Regions from separate parts of the Bradyrhizobium sp. SZCCHNR1002 genome, predicted to be linked through region 3. Evidence: predicted binding sites of a transcription regulator. Region 3 holds the regulator's gene; each other region holds the start of a gene.
What was found. The regulator LexA, encoded in region 3, represses DNA repair genes until DNA is damaged. The targets are predictions, from matches to a motif close to TGTTCNNNNTGTGTTCNG.
Positions count from the first base shown of each region.

Region 1 (5,048 bases), on a different contig from region 3:
GTCGTTGTTCAACTCGCTATAGGCGCGCACGATACCCGCAAGCGTGTTGTGATCGGCGATGCCGATGGCGGTGAGGCCGTCATCGGCGGCTTGGTGCACATAGGCTTGGGGATGCGAGCCGCCGTGCAGGAAGGAGAAATTGGTGGTGACGCCGATCTCGGCGTAGGCGGGTTTCATGACGCTGCTACCAGTATTGGACTGATAGCGGCGGGCGCCCCTCTGTCGTCATGGCCGGGCTTGTCCCGGCCATCCACGTCGTGCGTCATCCCGGGAACCACGTGGATGCCCGGGACAAGCCCGGGCATGACGGAGCAACTCATTAACGAGGTTGCTCGTTGACACAGCCCGCTCGCCTCATATGAGACGGCTTTGACGTTTGCGAGTAGAGTAAGACTTTCCAGGAGCTCGGTGCGTAGTGAGACGGTACAGGTCTTTCCGCCAGCACTTCCCGTGCCGCCGCCCCTCACCCCAACCCTCTCCCCGTGAAGAACGGGGAGAGGGAGCGCACCGTCCGTACTGCAAATATCCCGGTCCCCTGCCCTCATGCGAATAGTCCATGCATGTACCAGGCGGGTTGTACCGGCGGGCCGTTCTCCGGCTGCTCGAACTCGCGGTCGTACAGACCATCGCGATACAGCCAGAAGCGCAGGCCGTGCTCGTCCTCGACGCGGAAATAGTCGCGGGTGAGGCCCTGGCCGTCAGGGCGCCACCATTCCATCGCGATGCGCTCGGGGCCTTCGGCGCGCACCACCGCATGGGCGGCGCGGCGCCAGACGAAGCGTGCCGGCGGGCCGTCGGGGACGCCGGCGATCACTTGGATCGCCTCGGGGCGCGCGAACAGCCTTAAAGGGCGCAGCGGCGGCTCGCCGTCGGTACGTTCGGGCCAGGCGGCGGTGCTGGTGGCTGCGAGATGGTGCTGGGCCGGCAGCGACAGCGCCGCGCGTTCGGGAACGTGCGTGTCGACCGGCAGGTGCACGACGACGCGTTTGCCGCCGATGCGCGCGGCGATGCGGTCGATCAGGGCCGACAGCTCGTCATTGTCGTGGACGTGGGCGTCGAGATCGCGCTGCTGCTGCACCACGATCTCGCTGCGGCCGGCGGCAAGCCGGATCATGTCGAAGCCGAAGCCGGGATCGAGCGGATCGTTCAGCGCCTCCAGCCGCTCGCGGAACAGCCGGTCGATGACGGCGGCGTCCGTCACCGGCTGGCCGGTGTCGACCGCGATGCCGCGGACCAGTCCGTCGGTGCGGAAGAAGCAGGCCTCCAGCCGCCGCGCGCCCTTGCCCTGCTGCGCCATCGCCGCCACCAGCATCGCGGCCAAGCTTGAGAGGCTCGCCGCGATCACGGTGTCGGTCGCGACCGGCTCGGCGAAACGTTTTTCGACGATGTAGTCCGGCGGGACTTTGCGCGGGCTGATCGGCGCATCGGCTTCGCCCAGCGCCTGGGCCAGCACGCGGGTGAAGGCGGCGCCGAAGCGCGCGGTGATCTCGTTGCGGCCGCGCGAGGCGACGTCGCCGATGGTCTTGAGGCCGGCGCGGCGCAGGCCGAGCGTGATCGCGTCGCTGCCGCCGAGCGCGGCCACCGGCAGGGCCGAGACCGCCACCGCCTCCTCGCCATCAGCAACGATGCGGCCATGGACCTGCCGGTTCAGCGTGCGCGCGCACACCGCGTTGGAGGCGATCGCCGCGGATACGCTGAGGCCGTGCGCGGTCAGCGCATCGCACACCGACTGCATCAGTTTTGTCTCGCCGCCGAACAGATGCACGCAGCCGGTAATGTCGAGCGACAGCCCGTGCGGCGGATCGAGCGCCACCAGCGGCGTGAAGCGGTCGCACCAGTCGGCGATGCTCTCCAGCAGCTTGGCGTCGGCCGCGAGATCGGCCTCATGGGCGACGAGGTCGGGACAGACCGCGCGGGCATTCGCCAAGGGCTGGCCGAGCGACACGCCATGACGCGCCGCCGCCTCGTCGAGCGAATGGATCGAGAGCGCATTGGCGTCCTTGATGACGACGACCTGCGGCTTGCCTTGCTCAAGCGGATCGGCGCCGCGGCTCCGCTTGATGCGCTCGATGGGCAGGCGCGGCAGCCACAGGCTGAGGATCCGCCGCCGGTTCGCTGAAACGGCACGCATCGGGCATCCACTCCATGATCCATCGTCCGGTCTGGCCGTGACGGTTGCGAATGAGCTCGGCATCGAGACGCGGCGCGCCCCACGCCATCCATGGCGCCACCGCCGGCGACGGCGCGGTGCGCACCATCCAGCGCGTCTCCGCGGTGGAGGGCTCCGGCGTCGCGGCGACGCGCAGCAGCAGCGCGGTCACGCCGGACTCCTGCGCCGCCAGGGTGAGCTTGCGGCTGGCGACGAGATCGAGCTTCTGCGTCTCGCCCCACACCTCCAACATCACGCCGCCCAGCGCATCGCAGGCGAGCGCGTCCGCCGCGGTGCGCAGGGCGTGATCGAGATCGGGCGCGCGCACGACCACCAGACGGCGCGGATCGAGGCCGAGCTCGGCGAGCCCGCTCATCGACAGCGCGCCGGCCTCGCGCTCGGCAAAGTCCTGCCGGATCCAGATCAGCGGCTTCCGCGCAGCCACACGCGCAGCCAAGCCGCACACGAATCCGGTCGCGGCCGCCGCCTGGCGGCCGGCCTCGGCGAACACCTCGTGCAGCGCGCCGGTGGCAAGACCGCCCTGCAGCACCGCGTCGGCCTCGTCATGACCGAGCGCGACCCGGCGCAGATCATGCGCGCCATCGGCCGCCTCGAGCCGGGAAATGCGGCCGCGCAGACGCGCGAGTGTATCCATGCGTGCGCCGGGCATCCGTCGCCGCTCCTTTCATCCATCGTGCGGGTGCTGCCGTTCTCTTTGTGAACGCAGGCAATGAACCCGCGACGATCTCCTTTGTTCATGATACGTTCTAATATAAAGCTAACGCGTCCGAGAGAGTCAATCGGGATTGACCCGGTGCGGATTCAACGAGTGGAATCAAAGGGATTCAAAAGCATGGAGCTGCTGCGCAAACTCGAGATCCTGGCCGATGCCGCCAAGTATGACGCGTCCTGCGCCTCCAGCGGTACGGAGATGCGGGATTCCCGCGACGGCAAGGGGCTCGGCTCGACCGCGCCGGGCATGGGCATCTGCCACTCCTATGCGCCGGACGGACGCTGCATCTCGCTGCTCAAGATTTTGCTGACCAACGCCTGCAACTTCGACTGCCTGTATTGCGTCAACCGCGCCTCCTCCAACGTGCCGCGCGCGCGCTTCACGGTCGACGAGGTCGTGAAGCTCACGATCGACTTCTATCGCCGCAACTACATCGAGGGGCTGTTTCTCTCGTCGGGCATCATCCGAAGTCCCGACTACACGATGGAGCAGGTCGTCTCCGTTGCGCGCAAATTGCGCGAGGAGCATCGCTTCCGCGGCTACATCCATCTGAAGACGATTCCGGAGGCTGATGAGGCGCTGATCGCGGAGGCCGGCAAATATGCCGACCGGCTCAGCATCAATATCGAGACGCCGCTGGAGGACAGCCTGACCAGGCTGGCGCCGGAGAAGGACCAGCGCGCGATCCGCCGCACCATGGGTCGCCTCCGGCTCAAGCTCGACGAGACGGCGGAAGCCAAGAAGACGGTGCGCCGCGCCCGGCCGCCGCGCTTCGCGCCGGCCGGCCAGAGCACGCAGATGATCGTCGGCGCCGATGCCGCCAACGACCGCACCATCCTGTCGACCTCGGCCAATCTCTACGGCGCCTACAAGCTGAAGCGCGTGTATTACTCGGCCTTCAGCCCGATCCCCGATGCCAGCCGCGCGCTGCCGCTGCAGGCCCCGCCGCTCGTGCGCGAGCACCGGCTGTACCAGGCCGACTGGCTGATGCGGTTCTACGGCTTCGACGCCGAGGAGATCGTCGAGGAGAACGAGGGCATGCTGCCGCTCGACATCGACCCCAAACTCGCCTGGGCGCTGCGCCACCGCGACCGCTTCCCGCTCGACATCAACACAGCGAGCCGCGAGGAGCTGCTGCGCGTGCCCGGCTTCGGCACCCGCACCGTGCAGCGCATCCTCGCCACGCGACGCACGACGACGATCCGCTTTGCGGATCTCGCCCAGCTCAACGTCGTCAGGAACAAGGCGCTGCCGTTCATCGTTCTCTCCGACCACCGGCCGTCACCGTCGCTGCTGGACGGCGCCAGCCTCAGGGCCCGGCTGCGGCCGAAACCGCGACAGCTGGGATTTGGATTCTAATTGACCCGTCATGGCCGGGCTTGTCCCGGCCATCCACGTCCTTGTTTGAGGCACGACGTGGATGCCCGGCACGGGGGCCGGGCATGACGACGCGGAGAGTATGTGCCAAATGCACGTCGTAACCCTCGACAGCGACACCGATTTCGACGGCTGGCGTCGGGCGGCGCGGGCGCTGGCGATGAACGACGTCAGGGCCGCCGATGTGAGCTGGCGGGTCAAGGGCGCGGCGGCTGATCTGTTCGACGATCAGTCGGAGACACGGCTGCCCGACGTCCCCAAGGGCGCATTCTCCGTGCCCGCGAGCTTCATGGAGCTGGCCGAGAGCGCGATCCTGCACAGCGATCCCATCCGCTTCGCCCTGCTCTACCGGCTGCTGTGGCGTCTGCGCACCAACCACGACCTGATGGACATCGCGACCGATCCCGACGTCGCGCAGGCCAATGCGCTGGCGCGCGCGGTGCGCCGCGACGTCCACAAGATGCACGCCTTCGTCCGCTTCCGCGAGGTCGGCCGCGAGCGCGAGGCGCGCTACGTCGCGTGGTTCGAGCCGGAGCATCACATCGTCGAACGCGCCGCGCCGTTCTTCGCCCGCCGCTTCGCCGACATGCCCTGGTCGATCCTGACGCCGGAGCTCTGCGCCCATTGGGACGGCAGCCGCGTCTCGTTCACACCGGGGGTGAGCAAGGCTGAAGCCCCGACTGAAGACCGGCTCGAAGAGGTGTGGCTGCGCTATTACGCCAGCATTTTCAATCCGGCACGGCTGAAAGTGAAGGCGATGGAAAAGGAGATGCCGAAGAAATATTGGCA
Region 1 is NZ_JAUHIS010000004.1:413,342-418,389, reverse strand. Features, by position in the region: gene QX108_RS21515 (error-prone DNA polymerase) at 1-177, opposite strand, end outside; gene QX108_RS21510 (DNA polymerase Y family protein) at 542-2,131, opposite strand; gene QX108_RS21505 (DNA repair protein) at 2,031-2,819, opposite strand; gene QX108_RS21500 (putative DNA modification/repair radical SAM protein) at 3,003-4,241, shown strand; gene QX108_RS21495 (UdgX family uracil-DNA binding protein) at 4,351-5,048, shown strand, end outside.
Region 1: the regulator LexA is predicted to act here: its motif matches at 2,902-2,919, upstream of QX108_RS21500 (putative DNA modification/repair radical SAM protein).

Region 2 (5,048 bases), on a different contig from region 3:
GGCGCAGGCCTCGCAGCTCAAGGGCCTGCTCGGCAAGCAGATCGCCGTCAAGGTCGACGAGATCGCCTGCGCGCAGGATGCGGGGCAGCTCAGCGAGGCGGTCGTGACCAAGTGGAGCTTGGTGAAGCGGTGATCCTCGGCTAAATTCCCTTACAATAGCACCGCGTATTTGTCCGGTGTGTATCGCTTGGGGGGTGCCGGTGAAGGTCGGATTTGTGTTCGTTACAGCTACACTCGCGACAATCTCGGCGGCAGTGTCCGAGGAAGTCGCCAAGGTCGATTTCGGCTATCCGGATGTTGCTGCCGCCATGGCCGGCCTGCGGGCCAAGCCGGGGATCAAGAGTTCTACGCGATCCGGCTGGACCATCTTCGAGGACGCCGACGCGCGAGCGGTCTGGTCGTTTCCGCCGCAAGATCACGCGGCCTATCCCACCGCGGTTCGCCGCCGCATGGTGCAGAAGGGTGATGAGGTGGTCATCGATATGGACGTTCGCTGCGAGGCCGCGAAGCCGGCCTGTGACGCCGTCGTTGCGGAGTTCGAGCGCCTCAACGACAAGGTTCGACAAGAACTCAAGCGCTAGCTCAAACGCGGGTCTGCAAACCGTCGAAATGTCCGCGCCGCTGCAGCCAGGCGAGCAGCACGAGACTCGGGATCGCGACCAGCACGCAGATCACGAAGAACAGCGGCCAGCCCGTCGCCTTCGCCACGTAGCCGGCGCCTGACGACAGATAGGTGCGCCCGACCGCGGCCAGCGCGGTGAGCAGCGCATATTGGGTCGCGGTGTGCAGCGGGTTCTGGCACAGCGCCGAGAGATAGGCGACGAAGATCACCGTGCCGATCGCGCTGGTGAAATTCTCTGCCGAGATCGCCAGCGCCAGGGCCCATTGATTGACGCCGACCACCGCGAGCCAGGAGAATGACAAATTGGCGAGCGCCTGCACCACGCCGCCGATCCAGAGACTTGTCGCAAGCGAATAGCGCCGCGCGACGAAGCCGCCGGCAAAGCCGCCGGCGAGCGTGGCGGCGAGGCCGACGCCTTTGACGATCGCGGCGTAGTCGACCTTGGTGAAACCGAGATCGATGACGAACGGCGCGGTCATCGTGCCGGAGAAGGCGTCGGTGAACTTGAACAGCACGACGAAGGCGAGCGCGGCCAGCGCATCGCGGCGGCCGAGGAATTCGAGGAAGGCGCCGGCGGCGGCCTGGGCCACGCGGGTGAGCGCGGTCTCGGCGCCCATGGCGGCCTCGGCCTGCTTCGACTGTGCCGGCTCGGTGGCGGCCAGCGCCGTGATGGTGCCAATCAGCACCAGGGCTGCCATGACGACGTAGCCCCACATCCAGGACGACGGACGCGACAGCCCTGCGTTCTCGAATGCGCTGACCACGACGAGCGCGCCGGCGGTCGAGACCAGCATGCCGATCCGATAGGCGGCGACGTAGGACGCCATGCCGGCGGCCTGCTCGCTCTCCGGCAGGCTCTCCACGCGAAAGGCGTCGACAACGATGTCCTGGGTCGACGACGTCGCCGCGACCAGCAGCGCGGCCAGCGCCACCATGAATGGCGCATGCGCCGGGTCGGTCAGCGCCAGCAGCAGGATGGCGGCGATGAGCAGGAGCTGCGCGAACACCAGCCAGCCGCGGCGTCGCCCGAACGCGCGCGTCAGCAGCGGCACATGCAGCGCGTCGACCAGCGGCGCCCACAGGAACTTCAAGGTGTAGGGCGTGCCGACCAGGGCGAACAAGCCGATGGTGCCGAGATCGACACCGAGCTCGCGCATCCAGATCTGCAGGGTCGAGCCGGACAGCGCCAGCGGCAGGCCCGAGGAGAAGCCGAGGAACAGCACGACGAGCACGCGCGGCTGCAGATAGACGGCCATGCTCTCGCGCCAGGTCGGGGCAGGGTTGGCCGGGCCGGGCGCAGCGCTGGTCGCGATATCGTGGGAAGAAGCCTCGGGTGCTGTCATACGCAGGTGGTAGCAGATTCCGCTGGTGCCACAAGCTCAGCTGTCATCGCCCGGCTTGACCGGGCGATCTAGTATCCCAGAGGCCTATCCATCGCCTCCCGCGATCTGCGGATAGAGATCGTTCCAGTCCGGGTTGTCCTTTTCGATCAAGGAGATCTTCCAGTCCCGCTGCCACTTCTTGAGTCGCTTCTCGCGATGAATGGCTTGCTCGATCTGTTCAAAGACTTCGAAGTAGACGAGTCGGGTCACGCCGTAGCGCTTGGTGAAGCTGTCGGAGACCTTGGATCTGTGCTCGGCGACCCGTCGAACCAGATCATTGGTCATGCCGATGTACAAGGTGCCGCCGATGTGGCTGGCGAGTATGTAGACGTAGTACGAGCGCGTACCCATCGGACGCCTCTGGGATACTGGATCGCCCGGTCAAGCCGGGCGATGACAGTGTTGTTGGATTGCCGCCACTTGCAACAACAGCAGATCGCTCTCACTCCCCCGCCTGCATCCGCCCCGCCAACGGAAACAGGTCCGGCGTCGCACCCGTGCCCGGCGCGATCCGCGGCGACTCCACCGCGGCGTCCGGCTTGCTGAAATCCAGCTCCTCGATGCGTGCCGCACGTTTCTCGATCTTGTCGGCGGAGATCAGGATCTGGCGGATGTCCTCGCCGACGTCGCCAAAATGCTTCTGCAGTTTCAGCACGCGCTCGCGCAGGCGGCCGAGATCGTCGCCGAGATGGATCACCTCGTTGCGGATCTGGTCGGCGGCATCGCGGATGCGGGCGTCCTTCATGATCTGCTGCATGACCTGGATCGCCAGCATCAGCAGCGACGGCGACACCAGCACGACACGGGCGCGATAGGCTTTCTGGATCACGTCGTCGAAACCATCGTGGATCTCGGCATAGACCGATTCCGACGGCACGAACATCAGCGCCGTATCCTGCGTCTCGCCGACGACGAGATACTTCTCGGCGATGTCGTTGACGTGGCGCATCACGTCGGTGCGCAGGCGCTGCGCGGCCGCGCGCTTCTCCTCCTCGGTGTCGGCATCATGCAGCGCGGTCACGGCTTCGAGCGGAAACTTGGCGTCGATGCAGAGCGGCCTGCTGTCGGGTAGGAATACGACGCAGTCCGGCCGCTTGCCGCTGGCGAGCGTGTACTGGAACGCGTAGCTGCCCTTCGGCAATCCGTCCTGGACGATCGCCTCCATCCGCGCCTGGCCGAATGCGCCGCGCGACTGCTTGTTGGCGAGCACGTCGCGCAAGGTGGACACCTGCGTGGTCAACTCGCTCAGATCGCGATGCGCGTTGTCGATGATGCCGAGCCGTTCGTGCAGGACGCGCAAGCTATCCATGGTGTGCCGCGTGGTCTGCTCCATCGACTGGCCGACGCGGTGGGTGACGGCGTCGAGCCGCTCGTTGACGCTGCGGGCGAGATCCACCTGCCGGCCGGCGAGCAGTTGCGCCATGGCGTCGACCCGGCCGGAGGCCTCGCTCTGCACCCGGATCATCTCGCCGAACCGCTGTTCGATCTCCTCGGTGCGCATCGCCTGCTGGGCGGCAAGCTCCGCGCTCCGCCGTCCGGAGCGGGCCACCGCCAGGCCGATCATCATGAGCAGAAGCAGCACCAGCACGCCAAACCCGATCAGCGCGTCGCTGGCGCGGACGGGCAGGTCGCCGATCATGACGACGACAGGATTGAGCGCAGAATTCAGCGCAGGATTCAGCGATTGGCTGGCGGTCATCACCCCCGTCTATCCGATTCGCAAACCGTCGCGAACGAAGAGAGAACATTTATGGTTAAGGCCGGGTTAAGAAGTATGGTTAACGGATCGTTGAAATTCATGGTTAGCGAACTCTTAACCGCGCGTCCTCACATTGACCGCGCCTGTTCCGGGGCTTAAATCGCGCGCCATGTCCTTAAGAGAAATCATCATCCTGCCGGACCGGCAGCTCCGGCTGGTGTCCAAGCCTGTCGAGAAGGTCACGCCGGACATCCGGCAGCTGGTCGACGACATGTTTCAGACCATGTACGACGCGCCCGGCATCGGGCTCGCGGCGATCCAGGTCGCGCAGCCGCTGCGCGTCATCACGATGGATCTGGCCAAACCTGACTCCGGCGGCGAGACCAAGCGCGAGCCGCGGGTGTTCATCAATCCCGAGATCATCGCCAAGTCAGATGAGCTGTCGGTGTATGAGGAAGGGTGCCTGTCGATCCCCGAATATTACGAGGAGGTCGAGCGGCCGGCGCGGGTGCGCGTGCGCTTCACCGATCTCGACGGCGTGGTCCGCGAGGAGGATGCCGAGGGGCTCTACGCCACCTGCATCCAGCACGAGATCGACCATCTCAACGGCGTGCTGTTCATCGACTACCTGTCGAAGCTCAAGCGCGATCGCGTCATGAAGAAGTTCACCAAGGCCGCCAAGCGGGCGGGCGAGTAACGATCAACTCTCTCCTTCGTCATGCCCGGGCCTGACTCGGGCATCCACGTCTTGCCCCTCGCGCTGGCATTGCGACGTGGATGGCCGGGCCTACGCCGCGCCGAAGGGGCTTCGGCCCCGCAGGCGGGACAAGCCCGGCCATGACAGCGGAGTAGAGGCTTTGCAGGGTCTCAGACCACATGCCACTTCGCCTGATCTTCATGGGCACGCCGGATTTCGCCGTGCCCACTCTGCTCGAGCTCGCCGGCCACGGCCACGAGATCGTGGCCGTCTACACCCGTGCGCCGAAGCCCGGCGGCCGCCGTGGCCTCGCGCTGCAGCCGACGCCGATCGAGACCGAGGCGCGCCGGCTCGGCATCCCCGTGCTCACGCCGAAGACGCTGAAGACCGAGGAGGCCTTGGCGGAGTTTCGCGCCCATGAGGCCGATGCCGCGGTCGTTGTCGCCTATGGCATGATCCTGCCGCAGGCGATTCTCGATACGCCCAAGCTCGGCTGCTACAACCTGCATGCCTCGCTGCTGCCGCGCTGGCGCGGCGCCGCGCCAATCAACCGTGCGATCATGGCCGGTGATGCCGAGAGCGGCGTGATGGTGATGAAGATGGATGTCGGCCTCGACACCGGCGACGTCGCGATGGCCGAGCGGTTGC
Region 2 is NZ_JAUHIS010000008.1:238,393-243,440, forward strand. Features, by position in the region: gene QX108_RS30310 (hypothetical protein) at 1-133, shown strand, start outside; gene QX108_RS30315 (hypothetical protein) at 201-581, shown strand; gene QX108_RS30320 (AmpG family muropeptide MFS transporter) at 583-1,965, opposite strand; gene QX108_RS30325 (GIY-YIG nuclease family protein) at 2,050-2,355, opposite strand; gene QX108_RS30330 (DNA recombination protein RmuC) at 2,447-3,703, opposite strand; gene def (peptide deformylase) at 3,873-4,400, shown strand; gene fmt (methionyl-tRNA formyltransferase) at 4,580-5,048, shown strand, end outside.
Region 2: the regulator LexA is predicted to act here: its motif matches at 3,734-3,751, upstream of QX108_RS30330 (DNA recombination protein RmuC).

Region 3 (5,048 bases):
CCGGCATCGACACCGCCGCGCTCGATGCCGATCTCGGCCTTGGCTGGACCGAGAGCGCCGGCACCTTCGCGGTGTCGCCGTTCAAGCTCGAGGTCAGCAATCTGATCGGTGCCTCCGCCAGCGTCTCGCTGGCGCGCGTGCCGCGCGACGTGTTCACGGTCGATCTGCAGCAGGCGACGGCGGCGGCGGCGCAGATCGAGGCGTCCGGGATCGAACTGGCGTTGCGCGATCTCGGCGCCGTCGACGTGTTCGTCGCCAACTATGCGCGAACGCACGCGATCCCGCGTGACGCCGCGCGCAAGGCGCTGGTCGACAGCATCAAGGCGATCGGCGCACAGTTCGCCGCCGACAACGCCGATGTCGCCGCCGCGGTCGACGCCCTCGGCCGCTTCGTCGAGAAGCCGCGCCAGACGTTTACGCTGAAGCTCTCGCCGCGCGCCAAGGTGCCTGCCATGCAGCTCGCCCAGCTGATCGCGATCGACCCGCCGAGCGCGCTGGCGCAGTTCAAGATCGAGGCGCAGACGGCGCCGTGAGACTGACGCCGATCGGAGCAGCGCGCCGAAGCAGGACGTGAGTCCACGTCTCTCTCCACGCGTCATTCCGGGGCGCGCGTAGCGCGAGCCCGGAATCCATACTCCGGGACGGTGATTGGTGAAGGAGGTCAAGCGAGCAGACATCCCGATCCTCTCGACCGGTCGTGGTTATGGATTCCGGGCTCGCGCTGCGCGCGCCCCGGAATGACGGGCGGAGAGAGCGTGCCATCAGGCGGCAACGTTGCACGCGGAGGGATCGCGCTCGCTGATCAAGACGCACCGTTGGCACCTCGCCGTCAGCACACACGTCCACGATCCCGCGGCTGAAATGCCCGAGTTGATCCGGTTCGTTCGGCCCTCGCTTAGCGAAGAGGGCGCAGGGAATGCCGGGTGCTGGCCGCAACCCATGGCCCGCCTGCGAACAAAAATGCAGGCGGCAGGTACCACAGGTTCAGCCGGTCATCCGGCATTCCCTGCGCGGTGGGCTTGTCGGCTGCTTCGCGCTCTCCCTGGTGCACCGGGCTTGTTGGCCACCATGACGACAATGCGCTTCGAGCGCCTTGCGCTTGACACCAGCGTCGGGGTGTCGAGACCACGCGACTTGACCGCCTGCAATTCGCCGTTCGTCCACGCGCCATCAGCACGTTGCGACAGACTGCAGCCACCGCCTCCCCACCTCACGTCTCGTGACGACCGCGAACCGTCCCTCTTCATCGAGGCGGGATGCGCGAGAAGATGCAGGTGATCTGCCCGACGGCGCAAGCGGAAACAGTGCGGCAGACTAACACGACGGGCAGTTGGCGCATGGCGGAGATGCGGAAATTGCCCGTCGGGCAGACACGCGGAGGAGAGCGACGAACGACGACGCTGCTGTCTAAGTCGAACCGAATATGCGGATCGGACATCCGGTCTGATGGGTTCTCTCGGTCCAGCCGGTCCCGATCCAACGGAAGCGACTTGCCCCGGGGACTTGGCCGCGCCGTGCACGTTCGGTTAGAACGCGACTCCCGCGAGTCGTCCCGCCTCCATCCGAAGGAACTCTCATGGCCTTGATGCCGGTGTCCGATGCGTTGTCTGCGGTGCTCGCCGGCGCCGAACCGCTGGCCGAGGAGATGGTCGGGCTGGACGAGGCGTTTCACCGGGTGCTGGCACGTGACCTCGCGGCGCTGCGGACGCAGCCGCCGGAGGCGATGTCGGCGATGGACGGCTATGCGGTGCGCGCGGCCGATGCCGACAAGCCCCAGGCGCGGCTCAAGGTGATCGGCGAGGTCGCCGCCGGGCGGCCGTTCGATCGCGTCCTCGGGCCTGGCGAGGCGGCGCGCATCTTCACCGGCGGCGTGGTGCCGGACGGCGCCGACGCCGTCGTGATCCAGGAGGACACGATCGCGGACGGCGATCACGTCGTGCTCAGCGAGGCCGCAATCAAGGGCCGCCACATCCGGCCGGCAGGAGTCGACTTCCACGAGGGCATGGTGCTGCTGAGCGCCGGGCGCCGGCTCAGCGACCGCGATCTGTCGCTCGCCGCCAGCATGAACCATCCGGCGCTGCCAGTGCGGCGGCGCCCGAGGGTAGCGCTGCTCGCCACCGGCGACGAGCTGGTGATGCCCGGCGCGACGCCGGGTCCGGGCCAGATCGTCTATTCCAACGGCTATGCTCTGCGCGCGCTGGTGCGCAGCGAAGGCGCCGAGCCGGTCGATCTCGGCATTGCCGCCGATACGCTCGACGCCACGGTTGCCGGCATCCGCCGGGCGCGCGAGGCCGAGGCCGACATCCTGGTCACCACCGGAGGCGCCTCGGTCGGTGATCACGACCTGGTCAAGCAGGCGCTCGAGGCCGAGGGCGTCGAGATGGCGTTCTGGAAGATCGCAATGCGACCGGGCAAGCCGATGATGCATGGCCGGCTCGGCGGCATGAGGGTGATCGGGCTGCCGGGCAATCCGGTGTCGTCCTATGTCTGCGCCATCCTGTTCCTGGTCCCCTTGATTCGACGCCTGCTCGGCCGCGACGAAGCGCTGATGCCGCGCGAGACCGCCCTGCTCGGCCGCGAGCTCGCCGCCAACGATTCGCGCGAGGACTATCTGCGCGCCCGGCTGGAGGAACGCGCCGACGGCACGCTGGTCGCGACACCGGTGACGCAGCAGGATTCGTCGCTGCTCGGCCATCTCGCGCTCTCCCAGGCGCTCGTGATCCGTCCGGCCTATGCGCCGAAGGCGCCGGCCGGCAGCCCCTGCGAGATCCTGCGCCTGCCGAACTGAGCGGTTTTCCCCGGCAAAGCCCGGATCGTTCATCATATTTTTAGGATTGCGGAACACACATCGAACATATAGTGTCCGTTCATGATTTGTTTTTAGTATGTTGCGGGCGACGCGAATACGAACGTCCAACTCCCATTCGCCCTTGGACGCAGGGCGCGGACTCGGACGACACAAACTGGGGACCAGGTCGAGATGCTGACGCGCAAACAGTACGAACTTCTGCGGTTCATCAATGAACGGCTCAAGGAAGCCGGCGTGCCGCCGTCATTCGACGAGATGAAGGATGCCCTCGACCTGCGCTCGAAGTCCGGCATCCACCGCCTGATCACGGCGCTGGAGGAGCGCGGCTTCATCCGCCGGCTGCCCAACCGTGCCCGCGCCATCGAGGTGATCAAGCTGCCCGAGCTGTCGCAGGCCGGCAACAATCGCCGCGGTTTCACGCCGTCGGTGATCGAAGGCAATCTCGGCAAGGTGCGGACCTCGACGCCCGCGCTCGATGATGGCGAGCGCCCGGTCGCGGTGCCTGTCATGGGCCGCATCGCCGCGGGTACGCCGATCGAGGCGCTGCAGACCCGCAGCCACACGATCAGCGTGCCGGCCGACATGCTCGGCAATGGCGATCACTACGCGCTCGAGGTGCGCGGCGACTCGATGGTCGATGCCGGCATTCTCGACGGCGACATGGCGCTGATCCAGCGCAACGAGACCGCCGACACCGGGGACATCGTGGTGGCGCTGATCGACGATGAGGAAGCGACGTTGAAGCGTTTCCGTCGCCGCGGCGCCTCGATCGCGCTGGAGCCCGCCAATACCGCCTATGAGGTGCGCATCCTGCCGCCCAACCGGGTGAAGATCCAGGGCAAGCTGGTCGGGCTCTATCGCAAGTACTGAGCACCGACGCGCTGGTATCGGACGACATGCACAGTTGAGCGGCGGCGCGATGCTTGGAGCGTCGCCGCAGCTCAAAAACGAGTCACACGCGAATGCACCTCATGATGTGCAGCGCGGCACGCTCAAACGCTTGTGATCATCAGCGGCCACACGCCATGCAGATCAGCGCAGAATTGCCGTGAAGCGCGCGCTAACATCGCCTCGATGTCCACTCTGATAGAGGCCTGCGCCTGTCCGGGGGGAAGCGTGGGTCGGCTATCTCTCAGCGAGGAGCGATCCGATGTGTGACTACAGCCTCCATGCCGTTGCCTCCCGTCCTGCCAAGGTCGGCGAGACGCTGATATCGACGACCTTCCGCGGCACCGCGACCCGCGGCTTCGCGGTGGAGACCGAGCCCAACGTTGCGGTGTGCATGCTGCCTGGCACCGAGCTCGCCTTCGCCGAGGACGTCCGCTACGACAGCCGCTGGCTCTGGACCCGGACGATCCGCGAGCGCGTCGCCAAGTTCAACACGATCGAAAAGCACATCCCCGATCGCCATCACGACGCCATCGAGTTTGCCGACGGCCGGCACGTGCTCGTCACGCAGCTCTGCGAAGGCCAGCGCGTCACCGTGCTGCAGCTGCCCGTCACCAGGCAGCCGGGCGAGCACCGTCCGGATAGCGCGGAGGAGGCGCCGGCATCGCAGACGACGCGGATTCGCCGGATCAGCATCACCTGACACGCGTCAGTCGATTTCGTCGTCTCGGATCGCTCGCCCGCAGCCCTCGGCCGGCACCTGCCGAAGCCGAGGGCGCGAGCATCAGCGCGGAAGCCGGACGAACTAATCCTCGATCACCTGCTCCGTCTCCGGCGGAGTCGCATCCTGGCCACGCGACGCAGGCGCGCGCGGTGTCAGGGTCATGTCGAATTCGCCGGCATCGGCCGAAGCCGGCCACCACGGGCGATCCGTGCCACCAGCGCGCACCGGCGTGACCGCGAAGCCGGCGCCCCGCTGCACCAGCATCAAGGCGCCCTGCTGCTGCAGACGCGGGCGGTCGATCACGGCGGCCGCACACGACGACGGCGCGGCGCGCGCGGTCACGATCAGCGCGGCACGGACGCAATCATCGGCGATGGCGTCGGCGCGCAAGGTCATGGCGACGAAACGGCCATCGGCCATCGCCACGACACAGCCCGCCTCGTCGCAGGACACACCGTCACCGAGTGCAGCATCGGCGGGCAGGCGCGCATCGGCATCGGCGGCGAGCCACTCCTTGGTGACGAACACGTCCTTGCCGGTGCGCATTACATGCAGGCGCCCGTCGCGGCCACGCACCGCCACCGCGCGTCCGTCTCCGGCAATGAGAATGTCGGGCAACGGCGTCGT
Region 3 is NZ_JAUHIS010000001.1:1,125,235-1,130,282, forward strand. Features, by position in the region: gene QX108_RS05030 (hypothetical protein) at 1-533, shown strand, start outside; gene glp (gephyrin-like molybdotransferase Glp) at 1,577-2,788, shown strand; gene lexA (transcriptional repressor LexA) at 2,981-3,679, shown strand; gene QX108_RS05045 (hypothetical protein) at 3,960-4,400, shown strand; gene QX108_RS05050 (ComEC/Rec2 family competence protein) at 4,503-5,048, opposite strand, start outside.

Region 4 (5,048 bases), 1.3 Mb from region 3:
GATAATGTCAATTTTGCCATTAAGGCCGCACAAAGAAAATGCAACTCCGCCGCAACTGCATGAGGTGAGATCGGGCCTCTGGCGCGACCTTCCCGAGACGACGATGCATCAACCCTTATATGCAGTCTGCATCCCGTGCACGCTCGACACGTATCCATGCACCGTCATCCGGTGTCACGAATCGAACGCGGCGCCTTGGCCTCCCAGCGGGCTTGGTGCCGTCTCGAACATCGCACCCATTCGCAATTGCAGCAACACCGCACTGACTGTCGCGTTTGCGACAAATCATTGATGTTGATAGCTAATGGCATATCGCTTGCAATGCACAATGCGCCTCGCTATTGCAGCGCAGAAATTTCTTGGAGTGCGACATGCTCGGAATTGGAAGTCAGCTGCCTTCGTTCGAAGTCGTCGGTGTGAAGCCCGGTTTTCATCTTCAGGAGGAGAAAGGCGAGAGCGCCTTCGAAACCCTGACCGAAGCCAGCTTTCCCGGCAAATGGAAGATCATCTTTTTCTATCCGAAGGACTTCACGTTCGTCTGCCCGACGGAAATCGCCGAGTTCGCGCGCCTCGGGAAAGACTTCGCCGACCGGGACGCCGTCGTGCTCGGCGGCTCGACCGACAACGAGTTCTGCAAGCTCGCCTGGCGCCGCGACCACAAGGATCTGCACAAGCTCCCAATCTGGCAGTTCGCCGACACCAAGGGCTCGCTGGTTGACGGCCTCGGCGTCCGCTCGCCGGACGGCGTCGCCTATCGCTACACCTTCATCGTCGATCCCGACAACACGATCCAGCACGTCTACGCCACCAACCTCAACGTCGGCCGCGCCCCCAAGGACACGCTGCGTGTCCTCGACGCCCTGCAGACCGACGAGCTCTGCCCGTGCAACCGCGAGGTCGGCGGCGAGACCCTGAAGGTCGCTTGATCATGTCGATCGAGCAGCTCAAGGATCAGATCCCGGACTTCGCCAAGGACGTCAGGCTCAATCTGTCGTCCATGGCGTCCGACGAGACGCTGTCCGTGCAGGCCAAATACGGCCTGCTCGTCGCCTGCGCGATTGCGACTCGCAATCCGACGGTGACGGCGGCTCTCGAATCGGTCGCAGCCGCACATTTGTCGCCTGCGGCTTTGGCGGCGGCGAAGTCGGCCGCCGCGATCATGGCGATGAACAATGTCTACTACCGTTTCGTGCACCTTGCCTCGAACAAGGAGTACGCGACGATGCCAGCCCGGCTGCGGATGAACGTCATCGCCAATCCCGGCGTCGACAAGGCCGATTTCGAGCTGTGGTCGCTGGCGGTGTCGGCCATCAACGGCTGCGGCACCTGCATCGACGCCCACGAGAAGGTTCTGCAGGACGCGGGTGTCAGCACCGCCGCGATCCAGACCGCCGTCCGCTTCGCCGCCATCATCCAGTCGGTTGCCGTCGCGATCGAAGCCGCTGGTGTGACGATCGCCCTGGCGGCTGAGTAGAAAGCGACCCGATATGTGAATGCGGCCGGCATTGTCCGGCCGCATTTCATTTCCGACGATTCACGCATTGGTTGCATGACCAGCCGCCGCGCGCGCAACCGCTCGGCCAGCTAAGCCTCTGACTTCGCGGCAAAGTCGAATGGGGTGCGGCATCCCGATACTGCCGACCGACCTGCCGCCTTGAGCAGAGGCAGCCCGAGATCTCGCGCATGGCGAGAATTCATCGATATGGCCAGCCGGGAAATTTCCATCAAATAGCCTTACCTGCTCACGCTTCCCGCCAAGAAACATTGATCAGCTGAGGGCCAAGCAACATCGATTGTGACCAGGGCGCGCGAAAACAGTGGCGCGCGTGTCGGAAGGAAACCGGAACTGTCAGTCTCGACGGCAGCGTTGGCGAAGTCTCTCCGATGGCGCATGATGCGAGCCTCGGTTCGATCACGCGCGCCCGACGCCCTGAAGGTCTCTCCCACGATCCGTTCGTCGGAGACAGGAGGCTAGTGATGAGTGCTCCAGGTCAGAACGATCCGGCCAAGCCGACGCCGCCTTGGGCAAGCGAGGAGCTCCGCAAATATGCGCCGCGCCGACACCAGGCGGACGCCGGCTCCGCGACCCACGACATGCCGGAGGAAGGCGCCCGGCTGCCGCACCATCTGATTGCCCGGCCAAGCTTCCTGCCGGCGCGGCCGGCCGCCGTCGATCTCGACGATGAAGAGGTGCGTCGTGTCTGGAGTGCGAAGCTCGACCCGGTCGTCATGCCGCTGCCGCCGGAAGATTCCGACAAGTCGGCGCGTCTTGGCGGCCTTATCAAGATCGGCGCGGCCGTCGGCATCGCCGCATCTGTTGCCATGATCATCGTCAACATGGTCCCGTTCGACAATGGCGCGGCGGTGCCGGGCGGCAAGAGCCAGATCATGCCGTCGACGGTGCTGGAGAGCCTGGCCCAGATCGACCCGGCGGAAGCCAAGGTCGCCCAGGATGATCCGCCGCAAACCGTCGCTTCGCTCGTGGCCCCCAGCAGCATCGACGTGACGACGAGAGCCTGGCCGTCGGCCCCGCCATCTCCTGCACCGGCCGCGGCTGCCCCGCCGGTTGCGAGCCAACCGCCAATGTTGCCGGCCGCACCGTCTCGTCCGACCGTTTCACTGCCCCGAGACGAGGTCGACGGCCTGATGAAGCGGGGGCGTGATCTGCTCGCCGCCGGCGACGTCGCAAGCGCGCGCCTGATCCTCACCCGGTTATCCGATGCCGGGATCGCCGACGCTTCTCTCCTGCTCGCGCGTACCTATGACCCGGTCGAGCTGACGAAGTCGCGGCTCCTCGGCGCCGTTCCCGACGCTGCCAAGGCACGCGCCTGGTACCTCAGGGCTGCCGAGCAAGGATCGCCGGAAGCTAGCCGCCGCATCTCCGCAGCGCGCTAATTCATCAGATCGGAACGCACAAACGCGATCCGGACCGCTCTCGCAAGAAGGGGCGGCCGTGCTCGTCTGCGCTCACGAACAAGACATCGAGGGGAGGATTTGATGATGCAGAGCATCGGCGTGGCGGGTGGCACCGGCGGGACCGCCACAGGAAGCCAGGATCATCAGTTGCGGCCTCATCAGATGGTCCGCGCCGGCCGCGCCACGAAGGCCGCCTGCCTTGCCCTGGCTCTGTCCGCTCCGGTCACGCTGGCCGGCGATCGAACGGCGGCCGCAGCCGAGAATGAAATTCGTATCGGCAACACGATGCCCTATAGCGGCCCCGCCCTCGCCTATGGCGTCATCGGCAAGACCATCGCGGCCTATTTCAACAAGGTGAATGCCGAAGGCGGCATCAATGGCCGGCGGATCACCTTCATCTCCTATGACGACGCCTATTCTCCGCAGAAGACGATGGACCTGACGCGCAAGCTCGTCGAGGAGGACAAGGTCCTGCTGACCTTCGCGAGCCTCGGCACCACGACCAACGCCGCGGTCCGACCTTATCTGAACGCCAACAAGGTCCCGCAGCTGTTCGTCGCCTCGGGCTCCTCGATGTGGGACGAACCGCGCGATTTTCCTTGGACGATGGGCTTCCAGCCAAGCTACCAGGCCGAGGCGCACATCTATGCGCAATACCTGCTGGAGACACGGACCCGCGGCAAGATCGCAATCCTCTATCAGGACGACGACTTCGGAAAGGACTACGTCAAGGGCCTGAAGGACGGACTTGGCGGCAAGATCCCGATCGTCGCGGAGGCGGCGTACAAGGTGACGGATGCCAACGTCAACCAGCAGATCGCGGTCCTGAAGGCATCCGGCGCAGACATCTTCTTCGACATCGCCACGCCGAAATTCACCGCGATGGCGATCCGCCGGGCCGCCGAGATCGGCTGGCGGCCCGATCACATCATCTCCACGGTGTCGAAATCCGTCACGTCGCTGATGTCGGCGGCGGAGCTGCAGAGCGCCGAGGGCCTGCTGTCCGCCGGCTATTACCTGGAGGGCGACGACGCCACGACGACGAGCGACCCTGCCTACCGGGCATGGTCGAGCTTCATGGATCGCTACCTGCCGGACGTGTCCAAGAACAATGGGCTCACGATCTACAGCTATCTGGCCGCCAGCACCATGGTCGCGGTGCTGAAGGCCTGCGGCGACGACCTCTCGCGCGACAACGTCATGCGGCAGGCCCGCTCGCTGAAGGGCCTCGCGCTGCCGATGCTGACGCCCGGAATCAACATCAATACCAGCGCCTACGATCATGCCCCGCTGGAGCAGATGCAGATGGGACAGTTCACCGGCGGCCGGTGGCAGCGGTTCGGGCCGGTCCGCAGCGGAACCGATCCCGGCAGCGTTAGCGATTCCTTCAAGACCATCTTCCGCTACGGCAACGCCAAGCGCGACCTCGCCAATCAGCTGAACGCCAATACGGTGACGCTGATGACGGGATCGCTCGGCAGCACCTATGCGAACATGGGCGCGGATCTCTCCTCGGTGCTGGACAAGGGAACCGAGCTGCGTGTTCTTCCGGTGATCGGGCGGGGCTCGGTCCAATCGGTCGCCGACATCCTGCTGCTGCGCGGCGTCGACGCCGGCATCATCCGCAAGGACACGCTGGCCTTTCTCGAGCGCAAGGATTTCGCCAACAATGTGCGCGAGCAGCTGGCCTATGTCGCCAAGCTGTTCAACGAAGAGATGCACGTGGTCGCGCCGAAATCGATCACCAGCCTGAGCGACCTCGACGGCAAGACCATCGCGGTCGACCTGCCCGACGGCGGCACCTTCGTCACGTCGATCAACGTGTTCGAGCGTCTGGGGATCAGGCCGCACCTTCTCTACATCGAGCCGCGGCTGGCGCTGGACATGCTGCGCAAAGGCGACATCGACGCCATCATCGCCGTCGAGGGCAAGCCGCTGCAATGGCTGAGCCAGGTCAACGATCCCAACCTGCATCTGGTGCCCGTCGAATACGACCGGGCCCTGCATGACGACTATCTGCCGGCGAAGCTGTCGGCGGAAGACTATCCCAACCTCGTCAGTGCCTCGGCCCCGGTGAATACGATCGCAGCCGAGGCCTTGCTGGCGTCGTTCAACTGGCAGCCGGGCAGCGA
Region 4 is NZ_JAUHIS010000001.1:2,398,888-2,403,935, forward strand. Features, by position in the region: gene QX108_RS10665 (peroxiredoxin) at 372-926, shown strand; gene QX108_RS10670 (carboxymuconolactone decarboxylase family protein) at 929-1,474, shown strand; gene QX108_RS10675 (sel1 repeat family protein) at 1,978-2,895, shown strand; gene QX108_RS10680 (ABC transporter substrate-binding protein) at 2,998-5,048, shown strand, end outside.
Region 4: the regulator LexA is predicted to act here: its motif matches at 1,831-1,848, upstream of QX108_RS10675 (sel1 repeat family protein).